One region of the Pseudomonas gorinensis genome, then DNA from elsewhere that is predicted to be linked to it. Evidence: predicted binding sites of a transcription regulator. Region 1 holds the regulator's gene; each other region holds the start of a gene.

Region 1 (9,641 bases):
ATACGGCGCTTCGAATATCGCGCTGGTGAGCATGGACAGCTACCGTATCGGCGCCCAGGAGCAACTCAAGACCCTGGGTCGCATCCTCAATGTGTCGGTGACCCACGTCGACCCGGGCCAGTCGCTGGCCAACGCGCTCGACCCGTTGCTGCGTAAACGCGTGGTGCTGATCGACACCGCGGGGCTGCAAGCCAGCGACCCGGCCTTGCGCCTGCAACTGGAAAGCCTGGCCGGGCGTGGCATCAAGTCTAAAAATTACCTGGTGCTTGCAACCACCAGCCAAAAACAAGTTCTTACCGCTGCGTACCATAGCTACAAGCGCTGCGGGCTGGCCGGCTGCATCCTGACTAAGCTTGATGAAACGGCGAGTCTGGGCGAGGTGTTGAGCCTGGCCATCAGTCATGAACTACCGGTCGCCTACCTGACCGACGGGCCGCGGATCCCGGATGACCTGCATCTGCCGCGCCGTCATCAGTTGGTCAGCCGTGCCGTCAGCGTGCAAATGCAAGAAGAGCCTAGCGAGGAAGCGATGGCCGACATGTTCGCTGACCTCTACCACAACCCGGCAAAACGGGTGGGTTGAGTCAGTATGAACACCGTGAAATGTATCTACATCGATGGTCTGCAAGCGATTCACGCGGCCAAGCCATGTAGCCTGCGTCTAAGCAAGACAAGGTAAAGAAATAAAATGGGCAGCATGCATCCCGTACAGGTGATCGCGGTGACCGGCGGCAAAGGTGGCGTCGGGAAAACTAACGTGTCAGTGAATTTGTCCCTGGCGCTGGCAGAGCTTGGCCGTCGCGTCATGCTGCTGGATGCTGACCTGGGGCTGGCGAATGTCGACGTTCTGCTGGGACTGACGCCCAAACATACCCTCGCCGATGTGATCGAGGGCCGCTGTGAGCTGCGTGATGTGCTGCTCCAGGGCCCCGGTGGGATCCGTATCGTACCGGCCGCCTCGGGCACCCAGAGCATGGTGCACCTGAGCCCGGCGCAGCATGCCGGTCTGATCCAGGCGTTCAGCGATATCGGCGACAACCTCGACGTGCTGGTGATCGACACCGCCGCCGGGATCGGCGAGTCGGTGGTCAGCTTCGTGCGCGCCGCGCAGGAAGTGTTGCTGGTGGTCTGCGATGAACCAACCTCGATCACCGACGCCTATGCCCTGATCAAACTGCTTAACCGCGACTACGGCATGAACCGCTTCCGCGTGCTGGCCAACATGGCCCAAAGCCCGCAGGAAGGCCGCAACCTGTTCGCCAAGTTGACCAAGGTCACGGATCGCTTTCTCGATGTCGCCCTACAATACGTCGGCGCAGTTCCCTATGACGAGTGTGTGCGCAAGGCTGTGCAAAAGCAGCGTGCAGTCTACGAAGCGTTCCCTCGTTCGAAATGCGCCTTGGCGTTCAAGGCTATTGCTCAGAAGGTCGATACTTGGCCGTTGCCCGCTAACCCTCGGGGGCATCTGGAGTTTTTCGTCGAGCGATTGGTGCATCAGACGAGCGCAGGACCCGTGCTATGACAGCGACCGGCTACAACGCCTACAAGAAGTCCGCCCGTGACAGTCAGGGTGAGTTGATCGAGCGTTACGCGCCTTTGGTCAAACGCATCGCCTATCACTTGCTGGCACGCCTCCCCGCCAGTGTCCAGGTCGAAGACCTGATCCAGGCCGGCATGATCGGCCTTCTCGAAGTGTCGACCAAATACGACGCGAGCAAGGGCGCGAGTTTCGAGACGTATGCGGGTATCCGTATCCGTGGCGCGATGCTCGATGAGGTGCGTAAAGGCGATTGGGCGCCGCGTTCGGTACACCGCAATACGCGCATGGTCAGTGACGCAATTCGGTCAATTGAAGCAAAAACCGGTCGCGACGCTAAAGATCATGAAGTTGCGGCCGAACTCCAATTGAGTCTCGACGATTATTACGGGATTTTGAACGATACCTTGGGCAGCCGCCTGTTCAGTTTCGACGACCTGTTGCAGGACGGCGAACACGAAGGGTTGCACGAGGACGGCGCGAGTACGCATATGGAGCCGTCGCGTGACCTGGAGGATGAACGCTTCCAGGGCGCATTGGCCGACGCAATTGCCAATTTGCCGGAGCGTGAGCGACTGGTGTTGGCGCTGTACTACGACGAAGAGCTGAACCTCAAGGAAATCGGTGAGGTCCTGGGGGTCAGCGAATCGCGTGTCAGCCAGCTGCACAGCCAGTGCGCGGCCCGCTTGCGGGGGCGATTGGGAGAGTGGCGCGCGCGCTGACAGGCAGTGTGGGGACACTGCAGACGCAACCGCGAGGGCCTTGGCCGCCGCGGGGGCTAACCGTGGTGCCCTGGGCAGTCCTTTTTGTGTAACGCCTGTTGATTGAAATGGCGCGTCCAGGTGCTGGGCGCGTTTAAGACTGCTTGGAGGTCGAATTGGACAAGAACATGAAAATCCTCATCGTTGATGACTTCTCAACGATGCGGCGGATCATAAAAAACCTGTTGCGTGACCTTGGGTTCACAAACACGGTCGAGGCGGATGACGGCCTTACGGCGATTCCGATCCTCAACAGCGGGAGCATCGACTTTCTGGTAACCGATTGGAACATGCCGGGCATGACGGGTATCGACTTGTTGCGCCACGTGCGTGCCGACGAAAAACTGCGCAGCCTTCCCGTGCTGATGGTGACCGCCGAAGCCAAGCGTGAACAGATCATCGAAGCCGCCCAAGCCGGGGTTAACGGCTATGTGGTCAAACCATTCACTGCGCAGGCCTTGAAAGAGAAGATCGAAAAAATCTTCGAACGCATCCACGGCTAATGCTGCCACGGGGGAGCTATGGAGCAAAAAGAATCATCGCAGGCCGACTTTGAGTCGACCCTGAAAAAACATGCTCACCAGCTGGTCGACAGCCTTGAAAAAGGCCAGTTCGGCGATGCGGTGCAGTTAATCCATCAGCTCAACCAGACCCGTGACCGCGGCCTGTACCAGGAGGTGGGCAAGCTCACACGCGAGCTTCACAGTGCGATCGTCAATTTCCAGATTGACCCGCACATGCCTCAAGCCGAAGAGATTTCGCAGATCACCGACGCCACCGAACGCCTGTCCTATGTGGTCAGGCTGACTGAGGCAGCGGCCAACCGCACCATGGACCTGGTGGAAAACGCCACGCCCCTGGTCAACGGCATGGCCACGGAAGCCCAGGCGCTGAGCGTTGACTGGGGTCGCTTCATGCGCCGTGAAGTCGGCGCAGAAGAGTTTCGTGAGCTGGCCCGTCGGGTCGAAGGGTTCCTGTCACGCAGCGAGCAGGAAAACCGTACGGTTTCCAGCAACCTCAATGACATTCTGCTCGCCCAGGATTACCAGGACCTGACCGGTCAGGTGATCAAGCGTGTGACCCAGTTGGTCACCGAAGTGGAAAGCAACCTGCTCAAATTGGTACTCATGGCCGGCCAGGTCGACCGTTTCGCCGGCATCGAACATGACCGCGAAGCGATCCTCTCTGAAAAAGATCCACAAAAACATCTCGCCAAGGGTGAAGGTCCGCAGATTCATGCCGATAAACGTGAAGACGTTGTGTCAGGTCAGGATGACGTAGATGACCTGTTATCCAGTTTAGGCTTCTAAGGAGCACACCCATGAGCTTCGGCGCCGATGAAGAAATCCTTCAGGATTTCCTTGTAGAGGCCGGCGAAATTTTAGAGCAACTGTCCGAACAACTGGTCGAGCTGGAAAGCCGCCCGGATGATGCGAACCTGCTCAATGCAATTTTTCGCGGTTTTCATACTGTAAAAGGGGGCGCCGGCTTCCTCCAGCTCCATGAGCTGGTGGAGTGCTGCCACATCGCCGAAAACGTGTTCGACATCCTGCGCAAGGGTGAGCGTCACGTTGACTCGGAGTTAATGGATGTAATCCTCGAAGCGTTGGATGCGGTCAACGGCATGTTCAGCGAAGTGCGCGAACGTGCCCCGATCACCGCCGCCACCCCGGAACTGCTGGCCGCCCTGGCGCGCCTGGCAGAACCTGCCGACACCTCGGCCGCGCCCGTGGTGGAAGCGGCGCCGGAGCCGGTGGTCGAAGCCGAAGCGGATGTCACCGACAGCGAGTTCGAGCAGTTGCTCGACTCTCTCAATGCGGTCAAGGCCGAGGCTGAAGCACCGTCGGCCGTACCCGCACCCGCGGCCGCTGCGCCTGCCGAGCCGACCAGCGAAGACATTACCGACGCAGAGTTCGAATCCCTGCTCGACCAGTTGCATGGCAAAGGCCAGTTCGCGGCTGATGCCGTGGCCACTGCGGCTGCCCCGGAAACGCCGGCGGCAACGGCCAGTACCGATATCACCGACGACGAATTCGAAGCGTTGCTCGACCAGTTGCATGGCAAGGGCACCTTTGCCGCCGATGCCTTGCCGGAAGTCGCGGCCACTGGCGCGGCGCCGACGCCAGCTGCACCGGGCGCCGCTGCGGCCCCTGCTGACGACGGCTTGATCTCCGATCACGAATTCGAAGCCCTGCTCGACGAATTGCACGGAAAGGGCAAGTTCACCGAAGTGGCCCCGGCTGCTGCGACGACTGCCACCCCCGTGGCCGCGAAACCGGCACCGGCCAAGGCCGCCGCGCCTGCTGCCGCCAAACCGGCGCCAGCCCCAGCGCCAGCCGCCGCGGCCGCCGCGCGTGCGCCTGCCGCTGCCGTAGCCGACAAGCCTGCCAGTGAAGCCGAAACCACCGTACGGGTCGATACCGCACGACTGGACGACATCATGAACATGGTCGGCGAACTGGTGCTGGTGCGTAACCGTCTGGTGCGCCTGGGCCTGAACAGCGGCGACGAAGCCATGCAAAAGGCTGTGTCGAACCTCGACGTGGTCACGGCTGACTTGCAGACCGCCGTGATGAAGACGCGGATGCAGCCGATCAAGAAAGTCTTCGGCCGCTTCCCACGCCTGGTTCGCGACCTGGCTCGCCAGCTCAAGAAAGAAATCAACCTGGAACTGGTGGGTGAAGAAACCGACCTCGACAAGAACCTCGTCGAGGCCCTGGCCGACCCGTTGGTCCACTTGGTGCGCAACGCCGTCGACCACGGCGTGGAAACCCCGGAAGAACGCGAAGCCTCGGGCAAGTCCCGCAACGGCAAGGTGATCCTGGCGGCGGAGCAGGAGGGCGACCATATCCTGTTGTCGATTACCGATGACGGCAAGGGCATGGACCCGGCGATCCTGCGCAATATCGCGGTCAAGCGTGGCGTGATGGACAAGGACGCCGCCGACCGCCTGACCGACACCGAGTGCTACAACCTGATCTTCGCCCCAGGCTTCTCGACCAAGACCGAGATTTCCGACGTGTCGGGCCGTGGCGTGGGCATGGACGTGGTGAAGACCAAGATCAGCCAGCTCAACGGCTCGATCAATATCTACTCGACCAAGGGCCAGGGCTCGAAAATCGTCATCAAGGTGCCGTTGACCCTGGCGATCATGCCGACCCTGATGGTGATGCTGGGCAACCAGGCCTTCGCCTTCCCACTGGTCAACGTCAACGAGATCTTCCACCTCGACCTGTCACGCACCAACGTGGTGGACGGCCAGGAAGTGGTGATCGTGCGCGACAAGGCGCTGCCATTGTTCTACCTCAAGCGCTGGCTGGTGGCATCGGCTGCCCATGAAGAGCAGCGCGAAGGCCACGTGGTGATCCTTTCGGTGGGCACCCAGCGTATCGGCTTTGTGGTCGATCAACTGGTGGGCCAGGAAGAAGTGGTCATCAAGCCTTTGGGCAAAATGCTGCAGGGAACCCCGGGCATGTCGGGCGCGACCATCACCGGTGACGGTCGGATCGCGCTGATTCTCGATGTTCCGAGCATGCTCAAGCGTTACGCCGCACGGCGTATTTGATTCTGGTGGGGCAGGGCGGTATTGCCCGTCCCGCCTAACGGAGTGTTTATGGTAGTCAAGGTCCTGGTGGTGGACGATTCGGGTTTCTTCCGCCGCCGCGTCTCGGAAATTCTTTCCGCCGATCCAACCATCCAGGTGGTCGGTACGGCCACCAACGGCAAAGAGGCGATTGATCAGGCCATAGCGTTGAAGCCGGACGTGATCACCATGGACTACGAAATGCCGATGATGGATGGCATCACGGCAGTCCGGCACATCATGCAGCGCTGCCCGACCCCGGTATTGATGTTCTCCTCGCTGACGCACGAAGGCGCCCGGGTCACCCTGGATGCGCTGGATGCTGGCGCGGTGGATTTCCTGCCGAAGAACTTCGAAGACATCTCGCGCAACCCCGAGAAGGTCAAGCAGATGCTGTGCGAGAAGGTGCACAGCATTTCCCGCAGCAACCGTCGCAGCCTGTTCAGTGCGCCTGCACCGGCACCCGCAGCACCGGTCGCGCCCCCGGCTGCGCCCACCAGCACCGCGTTCGGTCGTCCGGCCCCGGCGCCTGTTGCCCGGCCAGCCGTGGCCCCGGCCCGTGCGTCGGCGCCCAGCGCCTATTCGCCAGCGCCCAAGCGCAAGGCTTATAAGTTGGTGGCCATTGGCACGTCCACCGGCGGCCCGGTGGCGCTGCAACGGGTATTGACCCAGTTGCCGGCCAACTTCCCGGCGCCGATCGTGTTGATCCAGCACATGCCTGCGGCCTTCACCAAAGCGTTCGCTGAACGCCTGGACAAGCTCTGCCGTATCAGCGTCAAGGAAGCCGAGGATGGCGACATCCTGCGCCCTGGCCTGGCGCTGCTGGCGCCGGGTGGCAAGCAGATGATGGTCGATGGCCGTGGCGCGATCAAAATCCTGCCAGGCGATGAACGCCTCAACTACAAGCCGTGCGTGGATATCACCTTTGGTTCGGCGGCCAAGTCCTACGGCGACAAAGTTCTGGCGGTGGTCCTCACCGGCATGGGCGCCGACGGCCGTGAAGGCGCGCGGTTGCTCAAGCAGGGTGGCAGTGCGATCTGGGCCCAGGATGAAGCCAGCTGCGTGATCTATGGCATGCCCATGGCCATCGTCAAGGCGGACCTGGCCGACGCCGTCTACAGCCTCGACGACATCGGCAAGTATCTGGTGGAGGCTTGCCTCTGATGGATGTCTTGAGCCTGATCGGTATCACCATGGCGTTTGTCGCGATCATCGGCGGCAACTACCTCGAAGGCGGTCACCTCGGCGCATTGGCCAACGGCCCGGCGGCCTTGATCGTGATTGGCGGTACCGTGGGCGCCGCGTTGCTGCAGTCGCCCTTGAGCTCATTCAAGCGCGCCATGCAGATCCTGATATGGATTATTTTTCCGCCACGCGTCGACCTTCCGGGTGGCATCGATCGGGTGGTCAACTGGAGCCTCACCGCTCGCAAGGAAGGCCTGCTGGGCCTGGAAGGCGTGGCCGATGCCGAGCCTGACAGCTACGCGCGCAAGGGCCTGCAATTGCTGGTGGACGGCGCCGAGCCGGAAGCAATCCGCAGCATCCTGGAAGTGGACTTCTACACCCAGGAAAGCCGCGATATCAACGCGGCCAAAGTCTTTGAAAGCATGGGCGGCTACGCGCCGACCATCGGCATCATCGGTGCGGTAATGGGCCTGATCCACGTGATGGGCAACCTCGCCGACCCTTCGCAACTGGGCAGCGGCATTGCCGTGGCGTTCGTCGCCACCATCTACGGTGTGGCGAGTGCCAACCTGGTGCTGTTGCCGGTGGCCAGCAAGCTCAAGTCGATCGCCATGCGCCAGTCCCGTTACCGCGAGATGCTGCTCGAAGGCATCCTCTCGATTGCCGAGGGCGAGAACCCGCGCTCCATCGAATTGAAGCTCCAGGGCTTCATGGATTGATGTACATGAAAGGTGTAGGAGCGAGCGTGCTCGCGAAAAGGGTCAACGATAACGCGGGCATCCTGGATGAACGCGTGGCTCTCGGATTTTTCGCGAGCAAGCTCGCTCCTACAGGTGATTCGTTGTGCGGAGGTAATCGTCTGTGAGCCGTCGCCGTCGCGAGCCTGAAGAACACGTCAACCACGAACGCTGGCTGGTGTCCTACGCGGACTTCATCACCTTGCTGTTCGCGTTTTTCGTGGTGATGTATTCCATCTCGTCGATCAACGAAGGCAAGTACAAAGTGATTTCACAGGCGTTGATCGGCGTATTCAACGACGCCGATCGCTCGCTCAAGCCCATCCCCATCGGTGAGGAGCGGCCCAAGACCGTGACCCCGGCCAAGCCGCTGGTCAACGACAGCGATGAAACCGCGGCTGGCGTGGGTGGCACCAGCGACCCGCTGAAAAGCATCGCCGACGACATCAGCGCCGCATTTGGCGACCTGATCAGTTCCAACCAGATGACCGTGCGCGGCAATGAGTTGTGGGTGGAGATCGAACTCAATTCCAGCCTGCTGTTCGCCAGCGCCGATGCGATGCCGAGCGACCAGGCGTTTACGATCATCGACAAGCTGGCGGCGATCCTCAAGCCGTTTGAAAACCCGATCCATGTCGAAGGCTTTACCGACAATATCCCGATCAGCACCGCGCAATACCCGACCAACTGGGAGCTGTCCTCGGCCCGTGCCGCCAGCATCGTACGCATGCTGGCCATGCAGGGTGTGAACCCCGGGCGGCTGGCGTCGGTGGGCTATGGCGAGTTCCAGCCGGTGGCCAACAACGCCACGGTGGAAGGCCGCGCGCGTAACCGCCGCGTGGTGCTGGTGGTGTCACGTAACCTGGATGTACGCCGCAGCCTGACCGGTACCGGCACCGCCAATGCAACACCGGACGCGGCCTTGAAGCGGGCTGGCACACAAACTGCACCAGCCCTTGCAAAACCGCCGGTGCGTCAAAGCTCCGTCAATTCTCCGTCACCGGCTCAATAACTTTATGCAATGTCTCGGTCGCGTCTACGCCCACCGGGAGGAACCAACCGAATGAGAGTCTGGGCAGTTGCCAATCAAAAAGGTGGAGTCGGCAAGACCACCACCTCCATCGCCTTAGCCGGCTTGCTGGCTGAGGCGGGCAAGCGTGTGGTCGTGGTCGACCTCGACCCCCATGGCTCGATGACCAGCTATTTCGGTTACGACCCGGATGCCCTGGAACACAGCAACTACGACTTGTTCCTGCACAAGGGCAGTGTGCCGAGCGATTTGCCTGGCCAATTGCTGTTGCCTACCAGTAACGAAAGCATTTCCCTGCTACCGTCCAGTACCGCCCTGGCCACCCTGGAGCGCCAGTCGCCGGGGCAAAGCGGCTTGGGCCTGGTGATCGCCAAGACCCTGGCGCAACTGTGGCAGGACTTCGACTACGCAATCATCGACAGCCCGCCGTTGCTGGGGGTGCTGATGGTCAACGCCTTGGCCGCCAGCCAGCAACTGGTGATCCCGGTACAGACCGAGCACCTGGCGGTCAAAGGCCTGGAGCGCATGGTCAGCACCCTGGCGATGATCAACCGTTCGCGCAAACAGGCGCTGCCGTACAGCATCGTGCCGACCTTGTTCGACCGCCGTACCCAAGCCTCCCTTGGCACTTTACGCGTGCTGCGCGACGCCTACCCGGAGACCATCTGGAATGGCTATATCCCGGTGGACACGCGCCTGCGTGACGCCAGCCGCGCGGGCCTGGCACCGTCGCAATTCGACCCCAAGAGCCGTGGCGTGCTGGCTTACCGCGCATTGCTCAAGCACCTGCTGTCCCAACAGCTTGTGC
Region 2 (9,641 bases), 140 kb from region 1:
TGCGGCCCGAAACCTCGACAATCGGCGCATCGTCGAAGTGCTTGGAGAAACGCTCCAGGTCGATGGTTGCCGAGGTGATGATCACCTTCAGGTCCGGACGACGCGGCAGCAGGGTCTTCAGGTAGCCGAGCAGGAAGTCGATGTTCAGGCTGCGTTCGTGGGCTTCGTCGACGATGATCGTGTCGTAGCGTTCGAGGTAGCGATCGTTCTGGGTTTCGGCCAGCAGGATGCCATCGGTCATCAGCTTGATCAGGGTGTTGGAGTCGCTTTGGTCTTCAAAGCGCACCTGATAGCCGACCAGCGCGCCCAGCGGCGTGGCCAACTCTTCGGCGACGCGACTGGCGACGCTGCGCGCGGCAATCCGGCGCGGCTGGGTATGACCGATCAGGCCGTGTTGGCCGCGGCCGATTTCCAGGCAGATTTTCGGCAGTTGGGTGGTTTTACCCGAGCCAGTTTCGCCCGCAATGATCAGCACCTGATGCTTGAGCAATGCTTCCTTGATCTCATCGCGCTTGGCGGCAATCGGCAGGCTGTCGTCGTAGCGAATCACCGGCAGGCTGGCACGCCGCGCCGTGACCTGGGCACAGGACGCCTGCACGCGCGTGACCCACTGCGCCAGCTTCTCCTCATCGGGCTTCTTGCGCAGCTCGAGCAACTGCCGCCGCAAGCGGTGGCGGTCGGCGAGCATGGCGTGGTCGAGGTTTTTCAGCAGTTGGTCGATAGCAGGCGCTTGGTCAGTCATCAGGTGCGTTTGGGTCGTCTATTTATGCAGGGGGAGGATTGTCGCAGAAAACCGCCGCCGCGCGCGCCCCTCATTCGTTATCGCGGTCCTTGCGCCGGTAAGGGAACACATCGATGACCTTGCCGGCCCGAATCGCGTCTTGCAGGCTTTTCCAGTAGTCGGCGTTATACAGCTCGCCGTGCAGTTCATTGAACAGCTTGCGCTGGCCAGCGTCGGCAAACAGGAACGGCGGGAATTCTTCGGGGAACACATCCAGCGGGCCGATGGAGTACCAGGGCTCGGAGGCCATTTCATCCTCGGGGGTGCGGGGTGCGGGGATGTGGCGGAAATTGGCCTCGGTCAGGAAGCAGATTTCGTCATAGTCGTAGAACACCACACGGCCGTGGCGGGTGACGCCGAAGTTCTTCAGCAACATGTCACCGGGAAAGATATTCGCCGCCGCCAATTGCTTGATGGCCAGACCGTAGTCTTCCAGGGCTTCGCGCACTTGAGCGTCGTTGGCGTTGTCGAGGTAGAGGTTGAGGGGGGTCATGCGCCGTTCGGTCCAGCAGTGGCGGATCAGCACGGTGTCGCCCTCCACTTCGACGGTGCCGGCGGCCACATCGAGCAATTCGGCCAGGCACTCGGGCTCGAACTTGCTCAAGGGGAAGCGAAAGTCGGCGAACTCCTGGGTATCGGCCATGCGCCCGACGCGGTCGACGCTTTTGACCAGGCGGTATTTCTCGATCACCGTGGCGCGGTTGACGTTTTTCGACGGCGAGAAGCGGTCCTTGATGATCTTGAACACGGTGTTGAAGCCCGGCAGCGTGAACACGCTCATGACCATGCCGCGCACGCCGGGGGCCATGATGAACTGGTCATCGGTGGTCGCCAGGTGGTTGATCAGCGCGCGGTAGAACTCCGACTTGCCGTGCTTGTAGAACCCGATGGAGGTGTACAGCTCGGCGATGTGCTTGCCCGGCAGGATGCGCTTGAGAAAGCCGATGAATTCCGCCGGTACCGGCACGTCGACCATGAAGTAAGAACGGGTGAACGAGAAGATGATCGACACATCGGCTTCATCGGTGATCAGCGCGTCGATCTGGATGCCGCGCCCTTCGCGGTGCAGCAGCGGGATGACCAGGGGCCACTGTTCTTCATGGGTGTAGATGCGTCCTACGAGGTAGGCGCCCTTGTTGCGGTAGAGCACCGAGGAAAACAGCTCGACCTTGAGCTCCGGGTCCTTACAGACCCAATCCGGCAGGTTCTCGCGCAGTTGTGCTTCGAGGCGACGCAGGTCGGCCGGCAAATCGGCATAGGGCTCGCTGAAGCGGTAGTCGGCGAAGATCTGCGCGAGCATATCGGTGATTTTGCCGGCCGGCGTGTAGATGCGGGTCTGCGCCGCTCGCGCCCGACGCAGGCTCGGCCGGGTCGTGTGGATGAACATGCAGCCGTCGCTGATCAGGTCATGGCTGAACAGGCCGCAGAAAATCGAGTTGTACCAAGTCTCGGACAGCTCATCGTCAAAGCGCAGGTCAATCAGGCCTATATAGGCGCTTTTCACCAGCGGCCAAACGTCGATATCCAGCAGCGTGGCCTCGTCGAAGGCAGCCCGCAGGCGCTCGGTCACTTCACTGACCTTCTCTTCATACAGGTTGATACGCGCCGCCGAGGCTGCCTGCCCCAGTTGCCACTGGGCTTTTTCGAAACGTTCGCGGGCGCCGTCGGTGATCTGGCGAAAGTGCTCGCGGTAATCGTCGAAGCCTTCAAGGATCATCCGCGCAATAGCGAGGGCGGGCGTGGATTGCGACATGCGGGAAACCTCGAACGGGCATCTGGAAGCCCTGAGCTTAGCCAGTGAAGAGTGACAGGAGAAGGATGATTTTTTCCGACGGGTTGTACAACTTCGCGCAGATCGTACATTTATTTTCAGTTTTTTTAATTCGACCATACGGTCAATAAACACCCCCTAAAGTCGCGTTTCGCACGTTAAACGTTTCATCTGAAAGCCTGTAACCACGTGGCCTGGCCGCAGCAGCCGAGGCAAACCCGCACGGCGACTGGTTTTCAGCATGTGTAAGCATTTCGATACAGCCTAAGGGAAACCCTGATTACCGCAGTGATGGCACTTTGATATATACCGCGCCCTCTCCCACCCTAACAAGGTCAGAAGACCGATCCGGGAACTGGTTTTAATCGCCCGAGGAGCACTGAGATGTCATTGAGGAACATGAGGATCGGGCTGCGCGCCAGTCTGAGTTTTGGGGTGTTGGCCAGCCTGCTGGTGATTGTCGGCCTGTTTGGTCTGGGTCAGATGGCCAAGCTGCGTGAAAGCGCCCTGGTGATCGAGGGGTCGTGGATGCCGAGCATCGAGAATATCCATGACAGCGCGGCCTACGTGGCCAGCATCCGTCTGGAAGCGTTGCGCCTGGCAACCACCGACGAGTCGCGCGTGCGTGACAACAGCAAAGGCCTGATCAGCCGCCAACGTACAGAATTGCAAACCCTGCTGGACCATCACGAAACCCTGCTCAGCAGCGACCAGGAGCGCGAACTGCTCAAGCAGGTCAAAGCCAACGTGAACACTTACCTCACCATCGTCGGGCAGATGATCGCCCTGGTGGATAAGGACCAGCAGCAGGACGCTATCGACCTGCTCAACAACCGCCTGGCGCCACAGGGTGGAATCCTCACCAAGAGCCTGGAGGACATGATCACCTTCAACCAGAACGGCGTGGAAGCCGCAACCGATGCAGCGGCACAGGTGTATACGCGCGCGCAGTGGATTGTCGGCCTGATCATCACCGTTGCGCTGGTCGCCACCTTGCTGCTGGCCTGGCTGTTGACCCGCAGCATCACCGCGCCACTGGGCCAGGCCCTGAGCGTTGCGCGCACGATTGCCGCCGGAGACTTGAGCCAGCCCGTCGTGGTGCAGGGCCATGACGAACCGGCACAACTGCTGACAGCACTGGCAACCATGCAGGCGCAACTGCAAACCACCATCCGTGGCATCAGCGAATCGGCGCAGCAACTGGCATCGGCGGCTGAAGAAATGAGTTCGGTGATGGAACAGAGCACACGTGGCCTGCAAGCGCAGAACGACGAGATCGAACAGGCCGCGACCGCCGTGACCGAGATGAGCGCGGCGGTGGATGAAGTGGCGGGCAATGCGGTATCCAGCGCCGAAGCGTCCCAGGCGTCCGACGAAGACAGCAAGCACGGCCACTACCAGATCAGCGAAACCATCAGCTCGATCCAGAACCTGGTGGACGAAGTGCTCGGCGCTTCGAACAAAGCCGAGGGCCTGGCGATGCAGGCCCAGGACATCAGCAAGGTGCTGGAAGTGATCCGCGGCATTGCCGGGCAAACCAACCTGCTGGCGCTCAACGCCGCCATTGAAGCCGCCCGCGCGGGTGAGGCCGGGCGTGGCTTTGCGGTGGTCGCCGATGAAGTGCGCTCACTGGCCCAGCGTACCCAGGATTCCACCGAAGAAATCGAGCAGATGATCGCCGGCATTCAGCAAGGCACCCAGGACACCGTCAGTGCCTTGAACAGCAGCGCCGAGCACGCCGGCCAAACCTTGCAACGGGCCAACAACGCCGGCAGCGCCCTGGAAAAAATCACCGCTGCCATCTCGCAGATCAGCCAGCGCAACCTGGTGATCGCCAGCGCCGCCGAGCAACAAGCGTTGGTGGCCCGCGAAGTGGACCGCAGCCTGGTGAATATCCGGGACCTGTCGACCCAGACCGCCGCTGGCGCCACCCAGACTTCGGCCGCCAGCCAGGAGCTGTCGCGCCTGGCGGTGGACCTGAATGGGTTGGTGACGCGGTTTGTTCTGTAATCAATAGAAAGGTCATGTAACACTCGCCGGCTTATTGAGGTAGGAGCGTTACGTGAGACCTGTCGACACCTTGTACTTGCTGGGGCTCGCCGCCATCTGGGGCGCGAGTTTCCTGTTCATGCGTATCATCGCGCCAGAGATTGGCACGGTGCCGACCGCGTTTTTCCGCGTGTCGATTGCCGCCGCAGGGTTGTTGGTGATCCTGGCGATGATGCGCGTGCGCTGGGACTTCCAGGGCAAGTTCAAGACCGTCCTGCTGCTGGGGGTGATCAACTCCGGGATTCCCGCGACGATGTATTCGGTGGCCGCCCAGGTGCTGCCAGCGGGTTACTCGGCGATCTTCAATGCCACCACCCCGTTGATGGGGGTGTTGATCGGCGGGCTGTTCTTCAGCGAGCGGCTGACCCCGTCGAAAATCGCCGGGGTGTGCCTGGGGCTTTTCGGTGTAGGCGTGCTGACCCGCGCGGGCCCGGTGGCGTTTGACCTGGAATTATTGATGGGCGCGCTGGCCTGTTTGCTGGCGACTACGTGTTATGGCTTTGCCGGGTTCCTGGCGCGCCGCTGGCTGGACCAGCGGGGAGGATTGGACAGTCGTCTTTCCGCCCTGGGCAGCATGCTCGGCGCCACGTTGTTCCTGCTGCCGTTGTTTATCTACAGCGCCATCAGCCATCCGCCCGCGAGTTGGGGTGGGTGGCAGGTGTGGTTGTCGCTGCTGGGCCTGGGGCTGGTGTGTACGGCGTTTGCCTATGTGTTGTACTTCCGCTTGCTCACTGCGATTGGCCCCGTGAGATCGATGACCACCACTTTCCTGATCCCGCCGTTCGGCGTGCTGTGGGGCGCGTTGCTGCTCGACGAGCCGTTATCAATGGCGCATCTGTATGGCGGGGTGTTGATTGCGGGGGCGTTGTGGTTGGTGTTGCGGCCACGCAGGTCGTAGGCGCCGGCGAACCGGCACCTACGGGGTAGACATCAGCCTTTACGGAACACAAACACCAACCCAACAATGATCAACCCCATGCCCAGCAGGCTCAACAACGCCAGCCGATTACCGAAGATCAGGTAATCCATCACCGCCGTCACCGCCGGCACCAGGTAGAACAGGCTGGTGACGTTGACCAGGTTGCCCCGCGCGATCAGGCGGTACAGCAGCAACGTCGCCAGCACCGACACCACCAGCCCCATCCACAATACCGGCAGGTAAAAGCCGGCATTCTGTTCGAAGTGGAACGGCTGGAACGGCACGAATACCGCGCACAACAGCAGCCCGGCCAGGTACTGCAGCGGCAGCGTGCCCAAAGGGTTGTCGGTAATGCGTTTTTGCATGATTGAGCCGAAGGTCATGCTCGCCAGGGCCAGCAGGCCGAAGAGCATCCCGGCCAGGGACATCCCCGCCAGCCCGATACCCTGGTACACCACCATGATCAACCCCGCCAACCCGAGGCCAAGGCCGAACAGGCGGCGCCCGGAACGCTGGCGCTCCGTCAGCGCCACGGTCAGGATCGGCTGCACGCCCATGAGGGTCGCCATCACGCCGGGGGTGACGTTGAGGTCCAGGGCCAGCAGATAGAAAATCTGGTAGGCCCCCAACAACACCAGGCCGGTCGCCGCTGCATACCACAGCGGTTTGCCGGGGCGCGGCAGTTGCAGCTTGAGCATCGGTACGAGGATCACCAGACCGAGCAGGGCGATGGCAAAACGGATCAATAAGAAGGCGAAGGGCGACGCATGGGCCAGGCCCAGCTTGGAGAAGATCGCCCCGCTGCTCCACAGCAGGACAAACAGGCTCGTCGAGGCCGCCGCGGCCACGGATTGTTTCGAAAGAACAGACATGGTTACCACCTGTAATCAGGCAAAAAAAGCCGACTCAGCAAAGGCTGAAGTTCTGGAGTTTTTTCAGGCGTGCAGACGGGGACAGCGAGTCGCTGATCAGCCCGAAATGCCAACACCCGGCGGTGATACGACTGCGTACACCGGCGTGCGACTGACAGGTGGGGGGTAGTGACTGATCTGCGCAGGCTGCTTGTTCCCGCACGGTACGACCACAGCGTTGACCGCTGAATCGACTACCGCTATGCGCTGGAGAGCTGGCATGGGCTGATCTTGTATGGAGGGATGAAGAAGGCCTGACTATAACCAGCCGTTGATACGTTTTGCAATCACTTCACCAACGCCCTTGCGTGGCACAGTTTTCATGTGGCCCACAGGGGACGATCGCTATAATGCCGTCCAGTTTTTTCCAAGGACTCCCCATGCTCGCATTGCCCTGGCTGTACCTGGCGCTTCTTTCCATCGGCTATGTGCTGGCCTTGGCCTACGGGCAACTGGGCGTGCTGGCGCTGGTGTCCGTCGCCCTGCTGCTGATTGCCGGTTATGCCGTGCGCCAGCAGCGCACGCCTTGGGCACGCTACATCGGCCATGGTTTGTTCATTGTGCTGGCCCTGAGCCTGGCGATGCACTGGCTACCGGGCTTCTACAACGGGCGCGCCATCGAGCCGCAACGCTTTACCCCCGACGCGGTGCCCTTCTCGATGTACCTGAACCAGGACAAACCGCTGATCGGCTTCTGGCTGTTACTGGCCTGCCCGTGGGTGGTGGCGCGACGCTCCTTGCGCCTGTCGATCTGCGTCACGGCCCTGGCCTTGGCCCTGACCGCAATTGCCGCCCTCGGCGGCGCAGCCTTGCTGGGCGTCATCAGTTGGGCGCCGAAATGGCCGGTGCACGCGTGGTTGTGGGTATTGAATAACCTGTTGTTGGTGACCTTGGTGGAAGAGGCGTTGTTTCGCGGCTACATTCAGGGCGGCCTGCAACAGCGCTTCAAGCACCTGCCCTACGGCGAGAACCTGGCACTGCTGCTGGCCTCGCTGCTGTTCGGGCTGGTGCACCTGGGCGCGGGCTGGCAATGGGTGCTGCTGGCAAGCATTGCCGGTGTGGGTTACGGCCTGGCTTATCGCTTTGGTGGGCTGGGTGCGGCGATTGCCACGCACTTTGGGCTGAACCTGCTTCACTTCGGGTTGTTTACTTATCCGATGCTGGCTGGCTGATGTCTACCGGAGGCAAGGCGTTCCTGCGGATTGTTGCAAAAATAAGTTAAATAAGCGCCCGCTCCTGCCGATACTCCCTGAAAGCCTTGCGGATTGAACAATCATGCGTAATAACCAACCCGTTACCCAGCGCGAACGTACCTTCCCCGCTCAGCAACGGTTGATCTCCACCACAGATGCCAAGGGCGTGATCACCTACTGCAACGACGCTTTCGTCGAAATCAGTGGGTTCTCCCGCGATGAACTGGTGCGTGCCCCGCACAACCTGGTTCGTCACCCGGACGTTCCGGCGGCCGTATTCGGGCACATGTGGTCAACGCTCAAACAAGGCTTGCCATGGATGGGCATTGTCAAGAATCGCTGCAAGACCGGTGATCACTACTGGGTTAACGCCTATGTGACGCCGGTTTTCGACGGCAACCAGGTGGTCGGCTACGAGTCGGTGCGCATCAAGCCCACCGCCGAGCAGATCCGCCGGGCCGAAGCGCTCTATCAACGCATCAACCAGGGCAAGTCTGCCGTTCCCCAGCGGGACAAATGGCTGCCGGTGTTGCAGGACTGGCTGCCGTTTATCCTGATCAGCCAGTTGAGCTTCATGATCGGTGCGTCGCTGAATTCCCACTGGGGCTTTGCCCTGGCGGCGGGGCTGTCGGTGCCCTTGGGCCTGCTGGGCCTGAGTTGGCAACAGCGTGGCCTCAAGCGCCTGCTGCGCCTGGCCGAGCAGACCACCTCAGACCCGCTGATCGCGCAGATGTACACCGACAGCCGTGGCGCCCAGGCGCGACTGGAAATGTCGATCCTCAGCCAGGAAGCCCGCCTGAAAACCTGCCTCACGCGTCTGCAGGACACGGCTGAACACCTCAACGACCAGGCGGCGCAGTCCAACACCCTGGCGCATAACAGCTCCAGCGGCCTGGAACGCCAGCGCGTGGAAACCGAACAGGTGGCCACCGCGGTCAACCAGATGGCGGCGACCACCCAGGAAGTTGCCAGCCATGTGCAGCGCACGGCGGATGCGACCCAGGAAGCCAATCGCCTGACCGGTCGTGGCCGCGATATCGCCGGGGAAACCCGCGAGGCCATTCAGCGTCTGTCGCTGGCCGTGGGCGAAACCGGGGTGACCGTTACCCAACTGGCCAAGGACAGCGATGAAATCGGCGGTGTCGTCGATGTGATCAAAGGCATCGCCGATCAGACCAACTTGCTGGCGCTGAACGCGGCAATCGAAGCCGCGCGTGCCGGGGAGATGGGCCGTGGCTTCGCAGTCGTGGCCGACGAGGTCCGTCAACTGGCCCAGCGCACCGCCGAGTCGACCGGGCAGATCCATGCCTTGATCGCCAAGCTGCAACAAACCGCTGCCGCCGCCGTGCAAACCATGGACGCCGGGCATCGCCAGGCCGAAGAAGGGGTGGCGCGTGTGATGGAAGCGGATCAGGCGTTGGTCGGCATCAGCGAAGCAGTGGCCAACATCACCGACATGACCACCCAGATTGCGGCCGCCACCGAAGAGCAAAGCTCGGTAGCCGAAGAGATCAGCCGCAACATCAGCACCATTGCGCTGTTGGCGGACCAGACTTCGGAACAGGCGTTGAACTCGGCGCAGTTGAGTGAGGAATTGACGCATACCGCCAATACCCAGTACTCGCTGGTCGAGCGGTTTAACCGCTAGACCGCTATCGGGGGCAAGCCCCCTCCCACATTTACCGCGTACACCCCTTGGAACGCAGTCGAGTGTGGGAGGGGGCTTGCCCCCGATAGGGCCCTAGAGGGCTCCGAGAAACCGGGCAACCTGCACCGCCGCAGCCTCCAGATGCTGCTCATGACTGAACCCCGAAGCCTTCAACGGCTTCAAGTCATGGTCCCCCGCCACCAGCCACATTACCTCGATGCTCGGCGACAAATCATAGCCTTCTACCGCCACTCGATTACCCAAGGCATCGCGCTCGCCCTGCACGATCAACGTCGGCGTCTGCAGCCCGGCCAGATGCTCGACCCGGGGCTTCTCCGGCTTGCCCACCGCATAGAACGGATACCCCAG
Region 3 (3,227 bases), 1.8 Mb from region 1:
TACTCCAGGCGTAAAAAAACCGCCCGGAGGCGGCTTGTTTTTAATTTTACTCAGAGGCAGTTCCGGACTGCCTTCTCCATGTCACTTCTGCCCCATCCAGGACCCCATGCCAGTCGTTGAAACAGCTTCACCGAGCTGCCGCTTGAAACCTTGCGGATACTCAGCAGCTCATCTGTCATGTTGTTGCTTGCAGCAACAAGGCGGTATCCGTACTCAGTCTCTGACATCGTCACGTCGCTGCGCGCGTCCTGCCATTTGGGAAATACGCAGAGCGCGTACTTTTTTGGGTCTTTGGCAGAACTGGCGGCAATGCTCGGATCCTTCGACTCAAGATCCCCTGGCGATACACATCCCGCTAGCATCGCCACCGCTACCGCCGCTATCAAAATCCGCATGTCGTTCCCTCTTTGGTTTGGCGGGACTGTAGCACTGAGGGAGCGGATGCAAATAGCCCAGCACGGATAGCAATCGCAGCGAATACCACAGAGGGACAGCAACCTCATCGCTTAAACTTTGAATCGGCTGATCAGCACGCCAAACGACGTCGCCAGTCGCGACAGTTCGGAGCTCGAAGCATTGGTTTGATGTGCCCCGGCCGCTGTTTGCGTGGAGAGATCCTGAATATTGACCAGATTACGATCAACCTCACGTGCAACCTGAGCCTGTTCTTCAGCGGCACTTGCGATCACGAGGTTCTTTTCATTGATGATTGAAACACCCTCAGTGATGCGGTCAAGGGCCTGGCCAGCCTCAATTGACTGCGCCCGCGTATCGGCTGCCAGCTCTTTACTTTTATTCATCGCGAGGACCGCTTCTTCTGCCCCCGAACGAACCTGTTGCATCATCGACTCGATGTCCGCCGTCGACGCCTGGGTCCGATGGGCAAGTGCTCGGACTTCATCGGCTACAACCGCGAACCCGCGACCTTGCTCACCCGCCCTTGCTGCTTCGATGGCCGCGTTCAGGGCCAGTAGATTTGTCTGCTCCGCAATGGCCCTGATCACCTCAAGTACTTTTGTGATCTCGTTGACACGGGTTGCAAGCACTTCAACCTTGCCGGTTGAGTTTGAAATCTCATCAGCCATTGCCCCCACAGAGCTAACGGCTCTGCGCACTTGATCACGCCCTTGCACAGCACTATGACTGGTTTGCTCAGAGGCTTCAGAAGCGCCTGTCGCATTTCGGGCTACCTCTTCCACCGCCGCAGTCATTTCGTTCACTGCCGTCGCCGCTTGCTGAATCTCATCATTCTGTCGCGTTAGGCCGCGTGAGCTTTCCTCCGTGACGGCGTTAAGCTCTTCAGATGCAGAGGCCAGTTGGTCAGCAGCACTGCCAATCTCTTTGACCGTGGTCCGGAGGTTTTGCTGCATTTTGTCCAGCGCACTCAGCAGTACACTGACCTCATCTCGCCCACTAACTTCAATATGTTTAGAAAGGTCACCCTCCGCCACTTCCTCAGCGCTGCGTAGAGCCATGGAAAGCGGCCGCGTGATCGAGCGCGTGATGATCATCCCCAAAGTGATGGCGGCCAGGAAGGCTATCATTACCCCTATGCCCAATATCCAGTAAGCGCTCGTAGTAACGGCCTCTGCCGTATCTGCGATCTCACCGCTTTGGCGATAGTTGGATGCAACAATGACTTTAAGCTCTTCATTAATGGCTTTGAAGGCCGGCGAAACTTCCTGCTGGAATAGCTGCGTAGCGCCATCAAGGTCGCCCGCCGTCGCCAGTGCGATCACTTTATTCGCCCCCTGCACATAGGCAGGCCAGTCTTTTTCGAACTGATCACCTGCCACACGCTCGTCATCGGCGAGAGGTGTCTGGCGGTATTCCTTGAAAAGCCGATCAACTTCCTTTTGACCGTCGGACATGGATTGCACTGCGGCGTCAAATTTGCTCGACTCTGCTTTAGAGTATTTATACAGCAGGGCAGCATGTAGATCCCTGGAATACGAAAAAGCAAGCGCGCGTGCATTAGCCGTATTGTTAACAGATACAAGGTTATTGCTAACGATTTCGTTTATTGTTGCCTTTAGTGATTTTATGCCCGAGGCCCCTAATCCCCCTACTCCCAAGGTGATAATCGCACACACTACAAATGCAGAAATTAATCGCGTGGAAAGCTTGATGCTACGTAATGCGTCCATAGGTCCTCCGACGAACTCTCAACTGGCCGCCCCAAAAAAGCTTGAGGTCGTAACTGTATCTGACGAGACATTCATTACTTTAATTTTCATTAAACTCTCTCTCTTTATGAGCTTATGAATTATTGCCTTGCGAGTCTGAACCATAACTCCGCTATACAAAAATCAAGCTAATCAAGACACCTCAAATGAATACATTCGGCTCGATAGCGCACACATAAAGAAATATGACTTTGATATGAGTGTAAAAATAGGCGGCTGTTTCAAACAGAGACCTACCAGCAGAATGCCGGATTCAACGTCCAGTCGTTGCGACTGCTTGCTATTTTTCCAGCGCGCACCGCGGTCATGGGGGCGTAATGGTCTGGCTGTAGGTGACCTCTATACCTGAGGATCAGGCGTGTCCGGTCGTGCCATGGTCCGCCGTAGACGATGATCTCGGACGGCCTCCCGTACAGGTGGTGCAGCAGGAATGGGCCCTGGCCGAAAACACCTGACTCCTCACCAGGCAGCGACGGGTCTGTGCCAAGGTAAATTCCAGCGTGGTTAGGGTGAACAGTACGACCAACCTGCATAACGATCATATCCCCTCGCTGCGGTCGGTCGACGCGTACAAAACCAGCGGCCTCGTAGTTCTCCTCGTACAGGCTGGCGTTCTCCGCGCTTTCCCACCAGCCATCGGTGCGCGGGAAGGCTTCGAACTCCAGCCCCCACTCCCGCTGATACCAGTCAGCGCAGACCTGCCAACAGTCCCAGGCGCCGTGCACGAACGGGCGCTTGAGCAGCGGCGTGCTACCCGTGGGCGTGATCGTGCGCATGTCGCCCTCGGGCCACGACAAAATGTGCCAGGGCAAGGCAGTGGCCTCGCACATAGCCAGATCATGCGGTGACGGCCTGCTGGTGGCGTCCGGGTGCGAGTGAACGATGCCGATAACTTCGCCCACGTCTTCCGCCGAGGCGTAGTCCTCTGGATCCAGCCGGAACTCTTCGTTCGGTTCGGTGGCGATGTTTCGGCACGGGAAATACTTCTGCTTTCGACCGATGGCCAGCAGCAGGCCGCAACATTCTTTCGGATACTGGGCC
Region 4 (9,641 bases), 350 kb from region 1:
GAAAGCATCAACATCCAGATGATCTCCACCTCGGAAATCAAAGTCTCGGTGGTGATTGAAGAGAAGTACCTGGAACTGGCTGTACGCGCACTGCATACCGCTTTTGAGCTGGACGCTCCGGCCCGACAGGGCGAGTGATGCAATGCCAGGAAGGCGCGGTTTACCGCGCCTTTCATTTTTTTGTCGGGCCCATGTTCTTTTACCTGTGCTCGACAATACTTAGGCAGGTAGGGCTACGGCCTTTTGGTTGTAGGTCGAATGCCTTTTTTTTGCAGACTGTTGTTCCTGAACTGAAATGCGTGAGGAGAAAGGTATGTTGATTCTGACTCGTCGTTGCGCAGAAAGCCTGATTATTGGTGATGGCGAAATCACCGTGACCGTGCTCGGCGTCAAAGGCAATCAAGTGCGTATCGGGGTTAACGCTCCGAAAGAGGTAGCGGTCCACCGCGAGGAAATCTACCTGCGGATCAAGAAAGAGAAGGACGAAGAACCAAGCCTTTAATTTTTATCGTTTTTTATGTTTGCAAACGGGGATGAACGTGGTTAATATACGCCCCGTGTTGCGGAGAGCTGGCCGAGTGGCCGAAGGCGCTCCCCTGCTAAGGGAGTACACCTCAAAAGGGTGTCGGGGGTTCGAATCCCCCGTTCTCCGCCATTATTTGCTTAGTACGTTGCAATCTGGATTTATCGGTAAGTTGTTGAAATTACTCGAAAAAATCGCTTTACATAGAGATTGAACGGCCTATAATGCGCGGCAACAAATGCACTCGTAGCTCAGCTGGATAGAGTACTCGGCTACGAACCGAGCGGTCACAGGTTCGAATCCTGTCGAGTGCACCATTTAAGAGTCAGTTGCAGTAATGCAGGTGGTTCGGCTTCAACCAGTTGTGATCTGGTCTAAAAACACAATCTGCACTCGTAGCTCAGCTGGATAGAGTACTCGGCTACGAACCGAGCGGTCACAGGTTCGAATCCTGTCGAGTGCACCATACAAACAAAAAGCCCGCCTAGTGCGGGCTTTTTGCCGTCTGGGGTTTATGTGGAATGTGTTCTTTTTCTCCAGCCCCATGTGTTTTCCTCCCGGGCTGCGTCGTCGCAGTTCATAGATGCGGCTAATGCTGAGCTTTGACTCGCAAGCGCTTGTTCTTTCCAGTTTTTTGACGTTAAAAATGGCCGGGCGGTGTATCATTGCGCCCGTCAGCCCCGCCGGGGCTTATGGAATACCTCCATGGACTTACCCAGTAGTTACTCAGTATCCCGTTTTACCAATCATGAATTGACTGATTGATCCTTCCGGCGTGCCCCGCTGCTGGGAGTGGAGTTCGCCTATGACCGAAGTAGAAGTAAAGAAAACACAAGAAAGCCTGCAGGATCGCCTGGCTCAAGTCATCGAGCTGCTGCAGCGCCAGCGCGTGGTCGAAGACCTCACGCACCGCCAGGAAGGTCCGAATCACGACCGCATCGAAAACCTGGTTCACCGGCAAAACCTCGTCGAATTGCAGCGCAAGCTCGATGACCTGCACTCTGCCGACGTCGCCTATATCCTTGAAGCCTTGCCGCTGGACGATCGACTGACCCTCTGGCAACTGGTCAAGGCTGATCGCGACGGCGACATCCTCCTCGAAGTATCCGATTCGGTGCGCGAAACCCTGATCGCCGACATGGACGATCACGAGCTCCTGGCCGCAGCCAGGGAGATGGACGCCGACGAACTGGCTGACCTGGCGCCTGAGCTGCCCCGTGACGTTGTCCATGAGCTGATGGAGGCCCTCGACGGCCAGCAGCGTGAGCGAGTGCGCTCTGCGTTGTCCTATGACGAGGATCAGGTCGGCGCCCTGATGGACTTCGAGATGGTCACCATCCGCGAAGACGTCAGCCTGGAAGTGGTATTGCGTTATCTGCGTCGCTTGAAAGAACTGCCAGGCCACACCGACAAGCTCTTCGTGGTCGACTACGAAGGCATTCTCAAGGGGGTGCTGCCGATCAAGCGCCTGCTGGTCAACGACCCAGAGAAGAAAGTGGCCGATGTCATGGCCAGCGACCCGGTGAGTTTCCACCCGGACGAAGATGCCTACGATGCAGCCCAGGCGTTCGAGCGCTACGACTTGATCTCTGCCCCGGTGGTCGACAAGAACGGCAAGCTGATCGGTCGTCTGACCATCGATGAAATGGTCGACCTGATTCGTGAGGAAAGTGAAACCGAAGTCCTCAACATGGCGGGTCTGCGTGAAGAGGAAGATATTTTTGCGTCGGTCTGGCGTTCATTGCGTAACCGCTGGGCCTGGCTGGCCGTCAACCTGATTACCGCTTTTATTGCTTCAAGGGTGATCGGGTTGTTCGAAGGCTCTATCGAGAAATTGGTGGCCTTGGCGGCACTGATGCCGATCGTAGCGGGTATTGGCGGCAACTCCGGCAACCAGACCATCACCATGATCGTGCGCGCCATGGCGCTGGACCAGGTGAACACCGGCAATACCTCACGCCTGATGCGCAAGGAACTGGCGGTAGCGCTGATCAACGGCGTGGTGTGGGGCGGGGTGATTGGTATTGTGGCCTACATGCTGTATGGCAGTTGGTCCCTGGGGGTGGTGATGACTGCCGCCATGACCCTCAATCTGCTGTTGGCTGCCCTCATGGGCGTGTTGATCCCCATGACCCTGGCACGCCTTGGGCGCGATCCTGCCATGGGCGCCAGCGTGATGATTACCGCCATGACTGACAGTGGTGGTTTCTTCATCTTCCTGGGGTTGGCAACCATCTTCCTGCTTTGATCGCCTTCCTGGCTGGCTTGTTGTAGTGAGGGGGCTTGTTCCCCTTCCAGCGCAAGCCAGTTTGCTCCAGCAATAATCCCCTTCCCAAATTCAAGGCAAAAAAAAGCCAGCACAAGGCTGGCTTCGGCTTTCAGGGGTAGATCAGTCGGCTTCTGCGGCCGCCTCGACATCGTGTGCAATAAGTGAGACGAGAGCATTTTGCTGGCGGTGGGAGAGCTGACGGAAACGCTGCAGCAGTTCGCGTTCGTGCAGTGACAGCTCTGGGCTGTCCAGGCGCATGCTCAACTCTTCACCCAACGCACCTTCCTGAATAAGGCTCTGTTCCAGGCGCGCGATGATTTCGGAGTTCATGCTGCGGTGATGATTGCGAGCCACCTCGGCAATGCGTTCCCGCATTCCGTCTGGCAGACGTACGACGAACTTGTCAGCCGTACGGCTGGAATAAATTGCCTGTTTCAATGGGCGCATATATTTAACCGGTTAGTTCAGGGGAGCGGTTTTTGGAATTGGCCGCAAGATGAGTGTTAAGACAAGGCTCACGACCAAAGTTCAACCTGAATTGCAAAGAGGCCGCATCATGCCTCAGATTTGCCAGTTCCTTGGCGTCAATTCTGTGACAAATATTGAACTGACTAAAGGCTTTATGCCAGCACTGATTTGCATTTTTGCGGACTGGTTGGAAAACTTTCCTGCAGAAGATCAGATTCGGCGATCTTCCCGCAGGCCTAGGCCGCAACAGGGTTTGAGGGCGCACATCCTATAGCAATGTGGCCTTTTGCCCCTAATCTTAAGACTAGTGGCAATTTGCCGATTTACTAGGCGAGGCGACATAAGGTAGGGCGAAACGCAGGCGAGCGATGCTTCAGCGCAGCACGGGATCGAATTTGATCCGGCGGCCCACAATCAGGGTCAGAACCAGGCATCCGGCGAACATGGCGCTGGCGATGAAGGCGATGGTTTGGCCGTCTTGGGAGGAGGTTTCCAGGCCGAGCAGACCGGTTACCAGGGTCAGGCACAGAAACAGCCAGGCAGATTTGGACATGAAGGCTTCCTCAGAATACCCAGTGTTCGGATGCAGGTGCTGCCTGTGTGCTCTGGGCCAGGCGAACCGGTGATTGCGGGTTGGCCGTCATCACTGCCAATTGCGGGCGTTGCTGCAGGTGGTGTGGAATGGCCTGGCTCACCTTGGCGTCGTCGTCGGTAGTCGGCGACTGCTGGAAGTGGAACATCACCAATACGGCCAGGGCCACGGTATTGAGGGCTAACAGAAGGGCACTGTTCATGGTCATGTTCTCCGTCGGTGACTGGGCCAAATTGGATTTTGTCGAAGAAGTATTGCAGATGCCGTGCCAAACTATTATTTCAATTAAATCAATGGTTTGAGGCTATTTTTAGGGGGCTGAGGGTTGCAAATTGCAATGCTGGCATTTTGGGGTAGTGCATTTTGCACGATGGCTTCGGCAACCCTGGTTTTACGAGGCAAAACCCTGCTCTTTCTGGCAGGCATGCGCCTACACTCAAAAAGCCCACGGACGACATGACAAATCCGACCTTGGCCGTTAACATGCACGCCGTCCGTCGCAGCGCCCATCGCTGCGACGGCTGTCATTTGTCCCAGTAGCTCAATTGGATAGAGCATCCCCCTCCTAAGGGGAAGGTTGGCCGTTCGAACCGGCCCTGGGACACCAGATTCAAAGCCCCGCACAGTGAACGCTGGCGGGGCTTTTTTGTGCGCGTAGAGTCTTTTCAAACTCAGGTCGAACCTTGCCGCTGATCGAGGTTCACAGCAGGTGCGTCGTGTATTTTTGCTAACGGTGTACCTCGCACGCCCCCCGGCAACGTCAGAGCTGTTGCCAATCAATTTAAACAAAATAATCCTCGGAAACAGCGCGTAGCGCCTGTCCGGACCCAACAACCCAGGACTATCATGCCGGTAGCCCTGACCCTCACTGCAAGGAGCCGCTCGGAACGCCGATGCGCCAGATCTGGAAATCTTTTCGAGCCCTTTATTTCGCCTCCTTGATGATGCTGATCGGCTCCGGCCTGCTCAGTACTTACCTCGCGTTGCGCCTGGCGGCTGACCATGTCGACAGCCTATGGGTGGGTGCCTTGATGGCGGCCAACTATTTCGGCCTGGTGCTGGGCGGCAAGATCGGGCATCGCCTGATTGGCCGGGTGGGGCATATTCGTGCCTACGCCACCTGTGCGGGCATTGTCGGTGCAGCCGTGCTGGGCCATGGCCTGATCGACTGGCTGCCGGCCTGGATCGTGCTGCGGGTCATCGTGGGCTTGGGGATGATGTGCCAGTACATGGTTATCGAAAGCTGGCTTAACGAGCAGGCGGACGCCAGGCAGCGTGGCGTGGTGTTCAGTGGCTATATGATCGCGTCCTACCTGGGCCTGGTGTTGGGCCAACTGATCCTGGTGATGCATCCCCAGCTGGGCCTTGAGCTATTGATGCTGGTGGCGCTGTGCTTTGCCCTGTGCCTGGTACCCGTGGCCATGACCCGGCGTATTCACCCGGCGCCGCTGCATCCGGCGCCGATGGAGCCGCGCTTCTTTATCAAGCGGGTACCGCAGTCGTTGAGTACGGTGCTGGGGGCGGGGCTGATCGTTGGCTCGTTCTACGGCTTGGCGCCGCTGTATGCGTCCCAGCAGGGGCTGACTACCGAGCAGGTGGGTCTGTTCATGGGTAGCTGCATTTTTGCCGGTTTGGTGGTGCAGTGGCCGTTGGGCTGGCTGTCAGATCGCTATGATCGTGCGTTGTTGATTCGCTGCTTCGCCCTGTGTCTGGCGGTTGCGGCATTACCGTTGGCCATCCTGAGCAAGGTGCCGTTGGAGGTGCTGTTCGTGGCCGGGTTCCTGTGTTCGTTGGTGCAGTTCTGTCTGTACCCGCTGGCGGTGGCGTTTTCCAACGATCACGTTGAAGGTGATCGGCGGGTATCGCTGACAGCCATGTTGCTGGTGACCTACGGGGTCGGCGCCAGTATCGGGCCGTTGCTGGCTGGCGTAGTGATGAAACTATTTGGCAGTCAGATGCTGTACGCGTTTTTCAGCCTGTGTGCGCTGATCCTGGTGTGGCGTATCCGTCCTAAAGCCGTGACCAACCTGCATCAGGTCGATGATGCGCCCCTGCAGCACGTGGCCATGCCTGACAGCATGTCCAGTTCGCCGCTGGTGGCTGCACTTGACCCGCGGGTCGATGAGCAAGTGGTGCAAGAGCAGATGCAGACAGCTGCTGCTGAGCCTGAGCCTGAGCCTGAAGTCGACTCGGTACCACCGACAGATGAGCCGCCTTTCGAAGGACCGCCAGAACCTATAGGTCCGGATGAGCACCCCCATGACCTGAGCAGGGCACGCCCCTGAAAGCAAAAACGGGCAGATCCTGAAAGGGTCTGCCCGTTTTTTTGTCGCGATCTTCACACTTAGAAGTCGTCGTCCTTGTCGAAGCGTCGCGCTTCGCGTTGCAGTTGATACACAAATCGTTCGACCTGGCGCTGTACCAGGCCGCTCATGTTGTGGAAGCGCACGCCCGCGAAGGTGGTGTTGATCTTCTCTTCGAAATGCAGGTAACGCAGTTCGACGGAGGTGGTCATGCTGCCGAACGGCAGGGCAGCGATAAAGCGATCGTAGACCTGGCCCAACTGCAGGCGTTCGGAGATATCGCCTTCGAAGCGCAATTTGCAGCCGGTGGCGGAAATATCCAGCAGCTTGCCGCTGACCGGGGCCTTGAGTTTCTCGCCGCCCAGCTCGATATTGACCAGTTGGGCCAGCTTCAGTGCCGCGCGGAAGGCATTGCGGCGCTGGTGGTAGACCACCTCGCCCGGCATGGCGCCGGTGTAGATGCGATGGCCATCTTTTTCGCTGATGGTCAGGGTGCCATTGCTTTCCCAGGCGACGCGTACGCCGTCGTGAAAGCCTTCGATGCGGAAGGGTTCGCCATTCTCAAGGTGGCGTTCGCCATCACGCGGGATCATTTCGTCCAGGGCCAGGGTCTTGCTGTCCCGATCGACATCGACCAGGTAGCTCTGGAAGCGCTGGCTGCGTTCGTGGAAGGTGATGATCAGCGGATCATGGCTTTCTTGCAGCATTCGCAAGGTGCCGGCGATTTCCAGAGGCGTGGTGAGCACCTTGGGTGGCTGCGGAGCATCTTCCGCATTAAGGGCGTTGAACACGGTTCTTCCATCTCCAGACAAAATACGACTACACGCAAGAACCGGCATTTTGCCAGTATGTGGCGGGCCTTGGATAGGCTGTGCCGAAAACGGGCGTCAGGCTTGGCTGCGGGTGCTTGGTTTGACCAAGCGTGAGGTAGAGCCTTGGGCGTTGTACAGCGCCGGTGGCTCACCGCCGTGGAGTATACGCAGCTGGTTGGCGGTCGTAGCTTGCTGAAGCTGGATCGACTGGCCGTTGAGCAGGTTGACTTCCTGGCACTGGCTGAGCAATTGGTTGAGTTCTTTGCTTTGGGCCAGCAGTTGATCGCCGACCGAGGAGTGGCTGGCCAGTTGGGCGAGGCCGTCGTGATCGGCCGGCAGGCCCAGGCTGGTGAGAATCTGGCTGCGCTTCTTGCCATGCTGTTCCAGCAGGACAATCAGCGACTGTTTGCGCGCCAGGATATCTTCCAGCAGCGGCATATCCCGGCCGTAGAGGGCCAGGGTCTCTTCTTTCAGCAGCTCGAGCAATTGTTGCGTCGGCGCCAGATCATCAATGATCAGTTGAAGCAAGGTTTCGTCGTGGTGCATGGCTGGCCTTGGTTTTAAGCGTCCAAAAGCCCTGCGCAGGCCTTTGCCTAGCGCTCGGCTTCGAAGTTAAGCAGCTTGCTGGCTACACGGTTGCTGTCGACTTTATAGCTGCCATCGGCGATAGCCTGTTTCAATTCGGCCACGCGGGCTTTATTGACCACAGGTTGGTCGCGCAGCGAGTCAGTGACCTTCTGCAACTGTTGAGCCTCATTGCTCAGGTATACGGATTCCCCGCTTTGGCTGGCGCTGGCCTGTTCTGTCTTGGCAGGCAGAGGCTGGGCCTTGGCTTCTACGCTGTCCTTGGTGCCGCTGGTGCGCGTAGTGCCTGGCAATGCCGGGGAGTTATTCAAACGACTGAAATCGATGACCATGATAATTAAAAACCTCTGGGTATTTGGACGCTTGCCATGTTTTCGGCCATACCCGGACAAACTTTAGGCTCGATTGACAATAAACCTGCACGCGCAACATCTGGCACACAGTGTAGGAAAAGCTGGCGTCCTATTCCAGTGATCTATAAAGCAACCTCGACTTGTCCGGGGGCTGTCACCCGTGCCTTGATGACACGATTGGAGTTGAGGTTCTTGACGCGTATCTGCTCACTCATGCCTCCGTTGGACAGCGCTTCACCCGGCATTTTCACATTCAAGCCGCCGCTGCTCGCGGAAATTACCACCTGGTCACCCTTGCGAACCACCTCGGCCTGCTCCAGATGGACCAGGGTAATGACCTGATCGGTGACCATTGGTCGGGTAAGTTTCTGCCCGATGGCCTGATCGACCGACGTCAGATAGCCCTGGTTGATCAAACTGATGTCGCGTTCACGCAAGGCCACGTCCTCGAAACCGATGATGCCAGTGCGTTTCAACGGTCTTACCACCACCACGACATCGCGGAACAACTTGACCTGCGCTGGCACAAACACGGTCCAGGGCGCGGCGCCCTCGCAGCGAACCTTCACCGTCACACGGCCGATAGGCTGTGCGGGGCTTTCCAGGGACGCTGTCAATTCCTTGTCGCACATTGGCATGCGCAAGCGCGGGTCTAGCTGGTTGACCTGGATTTCATAGCGCCCAGGTGTCTGGGTGGTCGCCAGATAATCTTCTACAGTGAACTCAAGAAAGCCTTGAGTGACGCCGATAAGTAGATCAGGCAAGGTGACGTTATCTGCGCGGGCCGTGGTTCCCAGGCTCAAGGCAAGCAACGCCATCGAGACGCAGAGCAATCTGCGGCTGCGTGGGAGGCGAAGGCGTCGGGAAACTGTCGTTTTAATGTCCATAGCCAATAAATAGCAAAGCTCGTGCCGTTTAGTATTGGGTACGCGTCGTACCCCCGAAGGTTTTAGCGTAGGAGTCTGGGCATGGCAGGTGTAATGGATTCAGTAAACCAGCGCACACAGCTGGTAGGGCAGAATCGCCTGGAGTTGTTGCTGTTTCGTCTGGACGGCAAGCAGCTATACGGCATCAATGTGTTCAAAGTGCGGGAAGTGCTGCAGTGCCCCAAGCTGACGATCATGCCCAAGTCCAGTCCGGTGGTGTGTGGCGTGGCCAACATCCGTGGCGCGACCATCCCGATTCTTGACCTGGCCTTGGCGACAGGGTCGTCCGGTCTGCAGGATCGCGAGAACCCGTTTGTGATCATTACCGAATACAACACCAAGACCCAGGGTTTCCTGGTGCGCTCGGTGGAACGCATCGTCAACATGAACTGGGAAGAAATTCATCCGCCACCCAAGGGCACCGGTCGCGATCACTACCTCACGGCAGTGACGCGGGTGGACAACCAGCTTGTAGAAATTATCGACGTGGAGAAAATCCTCGCCGAAGTGGCGCCCACCTCTGAATCGATTTCGGTCGGTGTGGTGGACGCCGATACCGCGCACAAGGCGATTTCCTTGCGCGTACTGACGGTGGACGATTCTTCGGTGGCGCGTAAGCAGGTGACCCGTTGCCTGCAAACCGTCGGCGTGGACGTGGTGGCGCTCAATGATGGTCGCCAGGCGTTGGATTACCTGCGCAAGCTGGTCGATGAAGGCAAGAAGCCTGAAGAAGAATTCTTGATGATGATCTCCGACATCGAGATGCCGGAAATGGACGGCTACACCCTCACGGCTGAGATACGTAACGAT

What was found. The regulator FliA, encoded in region 1, starts transcription of late flagellar genes. The targets are predictions, from matches to a motif close to CTAAAGTTTNNNNNNNNNNNGCCGNTAA.
Region 2: AB7933_RS24720 (methyl-accepting chemotaxis protein) is a predicted target of FliA. The motif match lies at 7,650-7,677, and genes of this name have one in related genera.
Region 3: AB7933_RS32500 (methyl-accepting chemotaxis protein) is a predicted target of FliA. The motif match lies at 2,166-2,193, and genes of this name have one in related genera.
Region 4: flgM (flagellar biosynthesis anti-sigma factor FlgM) is a predicted target of FliA. The motif match lies at 7,924-7,951, and genes of this name have one in related genera.

The regions. Positions count from the first base shown of each region.
Region 1 is NZ_CP167125.1:5,319,294-5,328,934, reverse strand. It holds gene flhF (flagellar biosynthesis protein FlhF) at 1-583, shown strand, start outside; gene fleN (flagellar synthesis regulator FleN) at 689-1,522, shown strand; gene fliA (RNA polymerase sigma factor FliA) at 1,519-2,259, shown strand; gene AB7933_RS24040 (chemotaxis response regulator CheY) at 2,427-2,801, shown strand; gene AB7933_RS24035 (protein phosphatase CheZ) at 2,820-3,608, shown strand; gene AB7933_RS24030 (chemotaxis protein CheA) at 3,620-5,863, shown strand; gene AB7933_RS24025 (protein-glutamate methylesterase/protein-glutamine glutaminase) at 5,912-7,045, shown strand; gene AB7933_RS24020 (flagellar motor protein) at 7,045-7,785, shown strand; gene motD (flagellar motor protein MotD) at 7,928-8,815, shown strand; gene AB7933_RS24010 (ParA family protein) at 8,867-9,641, shown strand, end outside.
Region 2 is NZ_CP167125.1:5,461,673-5,471,313, forward strand. It holds gene hrpA (ATP-dependent RNA helicase HrpA) at 1-742, opposite strand, end outside; gene aceK (bifunctional isocitrate dehydrogenase kinase/phosphatase) at 813-2,534, opposite strand; gene AB7933_RS24700 (methyl-accepting chemotaxis protein) at 2,952-4,562, shown strand; gene AB7933_RS24705 (DMT family transporter) at 4,615-5,499, shown strand; gene AB7933_RS24710 (DMT family transporter) at 5,532-6,392, opposite strand; gene AB7933_RS24715 (CPBP family intramembrane glutamic endopeptidase) at 6,812-7,603, shown strand; gene AB7933_RS24720 (methyl-accepting chemotaxis protein) at 7,707-9,272, shown strand; gene AB7933_RS24725 (alpha/beta family hydrolase) at 9,366-9,641, opposite strand, start outside.
Region 3 is NZ_CP167125.1:3,553,019-3,556,245, reverse strand. It holds gene AB7933_RS16255 (hypothetical protein) at 51-395, opposite strand; gene AB7933_RS32500 (methyl-accepting chemotaxis protein) at 507-2,147, opposite strand; gene AB7933_RS16240 (C40 family peptidase) at 2,420-3,227, opposite strand, start outside.
Region 4 is NZ_CP167125.1:5,674,014-5,683,654, reverse strand. It holds gene AB7933_RS25730 (aspartate kinase) at 1-138, shown strand, start outside; gene csrA (carbon storage regulator CsrA) at 314-502, shown strand; tRNA gene AB7933_RS25720 (tRNA-Ser) at 565-655, shown strand; tRNA gene AB7933_RS25715 (tRNA-Arg) at 764-840, shown strand; tRNA gene AB7933_RS25710 (tRNA-Arg) at 913-989, shown strand; gene mgtE (magnesium transporter) at 1,329-2,771, shown strand; gene AB7933_RS25700 (Arc family DNA-binding protein) at 2,913-3,239, opposite strand; gene AB7933_RS25695 (hypothetical protein) at 3,349-3,534, shown strand; gene AB7933_RS25690 (PA3371 family protein) at 3,634-3,813, opposite strand; gene AB7933_RS25685 (hypothetical protein) at 3,824-4,054, opposite strand; tRNA gene AB7933_RS25680 (tRNA-Arg) at 4,383-4,459, shown strand; gene AB7933_RS25675 (MFS transporter) at 4,746-6,137, shown strand; gene AB7933_RS25670 (flagellar brake protein) at 6,197-6,946, opposite strand; gene AB7933_RS25665 (flagella synthesis protein FlgN) at 7,043-7,513, opposite strand; gene flgM (flagellar biosynthesis anti-sigma factor FlgM) at 7,561-7,884, opposite strand; gene flgA (flagellar basal body P-ring formation chaperone FlgA) at 8,028-8,792, opposite strand; gene AB7933_RS25650 (chemotaxis protein CheV) at 8,874-9,641, shown strand, end outside.